Regions from separate parts of the Pseudomonas sp. BN414 genome, predicted to be linked through region 1. Evidence: predicted binding sites of a transcription regulator. Region 1 holds the regulator's gene; the other holds the start of a gene.
What was found. The regulator FliA, encoded in region 1, starts transcription of late flagellar genes. The targets are predictions, from matches to a motif close to CTAAAGTTTNNNNNNNNNNNGCCGNTAA.

Region 1 (3,405 bases):
TGAGCAGGTCCATGTCGTCCGGGCGGCTTTCCAGCTCGACCAGCTGCTCGGACAATTGCTCCAGAATCTCGCCGGCCTCTACCAGGAAGTCCTGGAGGATTTCTTCATCGGCGTCGAAGCTCATAAGTGGAGTGCTCCCTAAAACCCAAGGCTGGATAGCAGATCGTCGACGTCGTCCTGTCCGGACACCACGTCCTCACGTATATCGGCATGGATCTGCGGACCTTCACCCCTGGAAGGATTTTTTTGTTGTTCCAGCTCTGCGCGCAGCGCGGCGTGGTCGTGCTCGATGCCGGCGTAGCGATCGACCTGGCTGGCCATCATCACCAGCTTGACCAGGTTGCTTTCCACCTCGGTGACCAGTTGCGTGACGCGCTTGATCACCTGGCCGGTGAGGTCCTGGTAGTCCTGTGCGAGCAGGATGTCGTTGAGCTTCCCGGACAGCGCATCGGTGTCGCGCTGGCTGCGGGCGAGGAATTGCTCGATGCGGCGGGCCAGGTCACGGAATCCGTCCGCGCCGATTTCCCGACGCATGAAGCGGCCCCATTCCTCACCCAGCTTCTGGGCTTCGTCGCTCAGGCCGCCCAGCAGCGGCGCGCTTTCCTCCACCAGATCCATGGTGCGGTTCGCGGCCTTTTCGGTCATCTGCACCACATAGGAAAGGCGGTCGGTCGCATCGGCGATCTGCGACATCTCCTTGGCATGGGGCAGGTGCGGGTCGATCTGGAAGTTGACGATGGCGTTGTGCAGCTCACGGGTGAGCTTGCCGACTTCCTGGTAGAGGCCGCGATCACGGACGTGATTGAGTTCGTGGATGAGTTGTACGGCGTCGGTGAAGTTGCCTTTTTCGAGGCTGTCCACCAGTTCCCGCGCACGGTCTTTCAGGGTCGACTCGAAGTCTCCCAGCAGGTGTTCTTTCTGGTCCATGGTGCCCTCGCGGCTGACATTCAGCCGTTGACCCGCTCGAAGATCTTCTCGATTTTTTCTTTCAGGACCTGGGCAGTGAAAGGCTTGACCACATAGCCGTTCACACCGGCCTGGGCCGCTTCGATGATCTGGTCGCGCTTGGCCTCGGCAGTCACCATCAGCACCGGCAGGTGTTTCAGGCGCTCATCGGCGCGTACCGCGCGCAGCAGGTCGATACCGGTCATGCCGGGCATGTTCCAGTCGGTCACGAGGAAGTCGAAGTTGCCGCTGTGCAGCATGGGCAGGGCGGTGGTGCCATCGTCCGCTTCGGCGGTATTGGTGAATCCCAAGTCGCGCAAGAGGTTCTTGATGATGCGTCTCATCGTCGAGAAATCATCAACGATGAGGATTTTCATGTTCTTGTCCAAGTCGACCTCCGTACAGTCTCAAACGTCCCTCTTGCCGGGGACGCCATCCAAATCTGAAAGCGGTGTACCGTTCAGCGCGCGCGCCACTCGCCGAGCCGTGCGCGCAGGCGTGCGGCGCACTGGCTATGCAACTGGCTGACACGTGATTCGCTGACCCCCAGCACTTCACCGATTTCCTTCAAGTTCAGTTCTTCGTCGTAATACAGCGCCAGCACCAGGCGCTCACGCTCCGGCAGGTTCGCGATGGCATCAGCCAGCGCGGCCTGGAAACGGTCTTCTTCCAGATCATGGGAAGGCGAGAATTGGGTGACACCGGCGTCCTCGTGCACACCGCCCTGCTCGCCGTCCTGCAACAGGTCGTCGAAGCTGAACAGGCGGCTGCCCAAGGTGTCGCTCAGGATGCCGTAGTAGTCTTCGAGACTCAATCCAAGTTCGGCAGCAACTTCCTGATCTTTAGCGTCGCGACCTGTTCGGGCCTCGATGGTGCGGATCGCGTCACTCACCATGCGCGTGTTGCGGTGCACCGAACGTGGCGCCCAGTCGCCCTTGCGGACCTCGTCGAGCATGGCCCCGCGGATGCGGATGCCGGCGTAGGTTTCGAAACTGGCACCCTTGCTGCCATCGTATTTCTTCGAGGCTTCGAGCAGTCCGATCATCCCAGACTGCATGAGGTCTTCCACCTGAACGCTGGCCGGAAGGCGCGCGAGCAGGTGATAGGCGATGCGCTTGACCAGGGGGGCGTAGCGTTCGATCAGCTGATGTTGCGAATCCCTTGCCTGTGCCTTGCCGTACATACGCAGCCCCGTGGCGGGTGTCATACAGGGGTTTCCGTGGACGGCTGCCGGACCAGCCGCTCGACGAAGAACTCCAGGTGGCCCCGCGGATTGGCCGGCAGCGGCCAGCTGTCGACCTTCTGTGCGATGGCCTTGAACGCCAGGGAGCACTTCGAGCGCGGGAAGGCTTCATAGACCGCGCGTTGCTTCTGCACGGCCTTGCGCACCGATTCGTCATAGGGGACGGCGCCCACGTACTGCAGGGCGACATCGAGGAAGCGATCGGTAACCTTGGTCAGCTTGGCGAACAGGTTGCGCCCTTCCTGCGGGCTGTGGGCCATGTTGGCCAGCACGCGGAAGCGGCTCATGCCGTAGTCGCGGTTGAGCAGTTTGATCAGCGCGTAGGCGTCGGTGATGGAGGTGGGTTCGTCGCAGACCACCACTATCACTTCCTGGGCGGCACGGACGAAGCTGACCACCGAATCGCCGATGCCGGCGGCGGTGTCGATCACCAGCACGTCGAGGTTGTCGCTGATCTCGCTGAATGCCTGGATCAGGCCGGCGTGCTGCATGGGCGAAAGCTGCACCATGCTCTGGGTGCCGGAGGCGGCCGGGACGATGCGAATGCCCCCCGGCCCCTGCAACAGCACGTCGCGCAGGTCGCATTCGCCATTGATCACATCGGCCAGGGTGCGCTTGGCGGTAAGGCCGAGCAGGACGTCGACGTTGGCCAGGCCGAGGTCGGCGTCCAACAACATGACGCGGCGGCCGAGATCGGCCAGGGCCAGCGAGAGGTTGACGGACACGTTGGTCTTGCCAACGCCGCCCTTGCCGCCGGTCACCGCGATCACCTGTACGGGATGCATACTACCCATTTCAAATACCTTGCCTTAGGGGCCAGTTTGGCGGTCCAGCACCGCCCCACACGGGGCGGCTCACAATTCTTCAACCGGCGCGGCGCGCCGGATTCTGGTAAAGCCCGGCGAACAGATCGGCCATGGCTTCTTCACTCGGGTCCTCCGGAGCCTGGAGGCTGACCGCACGACTCACCAGCTGGTGGCTGCGCGGAACCTGCAGATCATCCGGGATTCGCGGGCCGTCGGCCAGATAGGCTACCGGGAGATGCTGGCCGATAGCCAGTCCCAATACCTCGCCCAGGCTGGCGGCTTCATCCGCCTTGGTGATGATGCAACCGACCAGGCCGCAACGCTTGTAGCTGTGATAGGCCGCCTTGAGCACCTGGCTCTGGCTGGTGGCCGCCATCACCAGGTGATTCTTCGCGTTTATCGCCCGGCTGG
Region 2 (3,405 bases), on a different contig from region 1:
GGACTTCATCTGCCACTACAGCGAAGCCGCGGCCCTGTTCGCCGGCACGCGCGGCTTCGATGGCGGCGTTCAGTGCCAGCAGGTTGGTCTGCTCGGCAATGGAGCGGATCACTTCCAGCACGCTGCCGATCTGGGCGCTTTCCTGGGCGAGCGTCTGGATGACGTCCACGGCCTTGGTGATGGTGGTGGAGAGCTGGTCGATCTGCCGCAGGCTGCTGTCGATGTTGTCATGCCCCTGGCGCGCCTGTTCCTCGGCGTGGCGCACTTCGCTGGCGGCATGCTCGGCGTTCTTCGCCACGTCCTGCACCCCGTAGGTGACCTCGTTGATGGCGGTGGCCACTTGCTCCATTTGCAGGGATTGCTGTTCGCTCTGGCGCAGCCCGTTGCTGGCGATGCCATCGAGGTTGCTGGCGGCCTGGTCAAGGGCGGTGGCGGCGTCCAGGGACTGGCGGATCACGCCCCTCAGCTTGCCGGTAAAGGCATTGAAATGGCCGCTGAGGGCGGTGATTTCGTCGCGACCATGGGTGTCCAGGCTGCTGATGAGGTCGCCTTCGCCACTGGCGATAGCGGCCATCGCGGAAACCACTTCGTTCAGCGGCCGAGTGATGCTGCGGGCGATGACGATGACCAGCAGCGCCATGAAGATGGCAATGGTCAATCCCACCAGCGAGGCGCGCATGGCCTGGGCACGGAACTCCACCTGCATGTCGTCGATGTAGATGCCCGAGCCGATCACCCAGCCCCAGGGTGCGAACAGCTGCACATAGGAAACCTTCGGCACCGGGTCGCTGGCGCCCGGCTTGGGCCAGCGGTACTCGACTAAGCCCGCGCCCTGAGTCTTGGCGACGCGCGCCATCTCGTTGAACAGGGGCTTGCCGTCCGGGTCCTTGTAGCCCGCGAGGTCCTGGCCCTCCAGTTTGGCGTTGGTCGGGTGCATGATCATGCGCGGCGTCAGATCGTTGATCCAGAAGTAGTCGCCCTTGTCGTAACGCAGGATGCGAACCGTCTGCATCGCTTGCTTCTGCGCTTCTTCGCGGGGCAGGGTGCCCGCGGCTTCCAGGGTCTGGTAGTACTGCAGTACACCCACGGCGGTCTCGACCACGTGGCGGGTCTTCTGCGCCTTGCCCTGGTAGAGGTCGTCGTAGATCTGCTGCAGCATCAGCACGCCAAGGGTGACCAGCATGAATACCGCGACGATGAGGATCAGCCAGAGGCGACGACTGATCGGCAGGTTGCGCAAGCTGTGCATGGGGCGGGAACTCCTGGTTTCTTGTTATTGGTTTCGAGTCTGGAGCAGAGCAGTCCGCGTAGCGGATTTCAATCAGGCTTTAGCCGCGATTTCTATTTGGCTCTCTGTTAGCATTTCGGCGCTTCGGGGCAAAGCTGAAGGCTCGTTCGTCCCCGGAACCCGCATGCAGGTGCCCGGTCTCATCGCCGGAACCGCACGCTTGCGGCACAAGCTACCTGCACATACGCAATGAAAAGGCCGCCAGAAGAGCGCGCCTCGGGGAGATTTTTGATGGATTTGTGGACGGCCTTGCAGGCCATCATTCTGGGGATTGTCGAAGGCCTGACGGAGTTCCTGCCGATCTCCAGCACCGGCCACCAGATCGTGGTCGCGGACCTGCTGGGTTTCACCGGTGAACGGGCCATTGCCTTCAATATCATCATCCAGCTCGCGGCCATCCTCGCCGTGGTCTGGGAATACCGGCGCAAGATTCTCGACGTCGTCGTCGGCCTGCCGACCCAGCGGAGCGCCCAGCGCTTCACGCTCAACCTGCTGGTGGCCTTCTTCCCGGCCGTGATCCTGGGTGTGGCGTTCTCCGACATGATCCATCACTACCTGTTCAACCCCATCACAGTGGCGTCGGCCCTGGTAGTCGGCGGCGTGGTCATCCTCTGGGCGGAGCGGCGCCAGCATCGTGTTGATGCCGAGTCCGTGGATGAAATGACCTGGAAGCACGCCCTCAAAGTCGGCTGCGCCCAGTGCCTGGCGCTGGTGCCGGGTACCTCGCGCTCGGGTGCGACCATCATCGGCGGCCTGCTCTTCGGCCTGTCGCGCAAGGCGGCAACCGAGTTCTCCTTCTTCCTCGCCATGCCCACCATGGTCGGCGCGGCGGTCTACTCGGGCTACAAGTATCGTGAACTGTTCCAGCCGAGCGACCTGCCGGTGTTCGCCCTGGGCTCCGTGGTGTCGTTCATTTTCGCCATGATCGCCGTGCGCAGCCTGCTGAAGTTCATCGGCAGCCACAGCTACGCGGCGTTTGCCTGGTACCGCATCGGCTTCGGCCTGCTGATCCTGGCGACCTGGCAGTTGGGGCTGATCGACTGGACTACCGCACAGCCCTGATTGGTCTGATGTACCCGGGAGGCGCGCCACATGGCGCGCCTTCTGCGTTTCAGGGGGTGGGAAATTCGAGGATGAAGCGAGTCCAGCCCTTGGCGGATTCGCAGCGGATTTCGCCACCGTGGGCGCGTACGATCGAGCGGGTGATGGCCAGGCCGAGGCCGGCATGCTCGCGACCTTCGCGTTTTCGTGCGGGGTCGGCACGGAAGAATCGGTCGAACAGGCGCGGCAGCAGTTCAGGTGGAATGCCCTCACCGCTGTTGGCGACGGTCAGGCGCAGCCCATTGGGGCCGCTGGCCAGTTCCAGTTCGATGCGGCCGCCTTGCGGGGTGAAGCGCAGGGCATTGTCCAGCAGGTTGGAAAGGGCGCGGCGCAGCATTTCCCGGTCGGCATTCAGCTGTCCCGTGCCACGGCGATGCATGGTCACCTGGGACTCGTCGGCGAGGGGGCTGAAGTAGTCCAGCAGTGCGTCCAGTTCGCCGCCCAGGTCCAGTGTCTTCCGGTCGGTGGCCAGCAAGCCGTGTTCGGCCTTCGCCAGGAACAGCATGTCGCTGACCATCTGCGCCAGGCGTTGGAGCTCCTCCAGGTTGGAATGCAGCGTCTCGCGGTACTCATCCGCCGGGCGATCCTGGCTGAGGATCACCTGGGTCTGGGTCAGCAGGTTGGACAGCGGTGTACGCAGCTCATGGGCGATATCGGCGGAGAAGGCCGAGAGCCGCTGGAAGGTGTCGTCCAGGCGCGCCAGCATGGCGTTGAAGGCGCGTACCAGCTCCACCAGTTCCGGCGGGACCTCATCGTCCGCCAGCCGCGCGGTCAGGGAAGTGGCCGACACCCCGGCGGCCACTTCGGCCATGCGGTGCAAAGGGCGCAGGCCGCTACGTGCCGCCCAGGCACCCAGCAGGGCTGTGGCCAGGGCGGAAAGTCCTACGGTGAGCCAGATCAGCCGCTGCATGCGTTCGAGGAAGTGCTGGTGATGGGTGATATCCAATGCCAGCGAAAGACGCGGCGAGTCCGGGTCATCTGGTCGCAAGGATGCGCTGTAGACCCGGTAGTCGATG

Region 2: a site for FliA is predicted at 1,362-1,389, ahead of E8E95_RS08095 (methyl-accepting chemotaxis protein). Genes of this name have one in related genera too.

Annotation. Positions count from the first base shown of each region.
Region 1 covers NZ_SSOL01000071.1:198,172-201,576, forward strand. The annotation lists gene E8E95_RS18965 (chemotaxis protein CheA) at 1-124, opposite strand, end outside; gene E8E95_RS18970 (protein phosphatase CheZ) at 139-927, opposite strand; gene E8E95_RS18975 (chemotaxis response regulator CheY) at 948-1,322, opposite strand; gene fliA (RNA polymerase sigma factor FliA) at 1,406-2,152, opposite strand; gene fleN (flagellar synthesis regulator FleN) at 2,149-2,982, opposite strand; gene flhF (flagellar biosynthesis protein FlhF) at 3,053-3,405, opposite strand, start outside.
Region 2 covers NZ_SSOL01000044.1:14,645-18,049, reverse strand. The annotation lists gene E8E95_RS08095 (methyl-accepting chemotaxis protein) at 1-1,249, opposite strand, end outside; gene E8E95_RS08090 (undecaprenyl-diphosphate phosphatase) at 1,520-2,350, shown strand; gene E8E95_RS08085 (heavy metal sensor histidine kinase) at 2,400-3,405, opposite strand, start outside.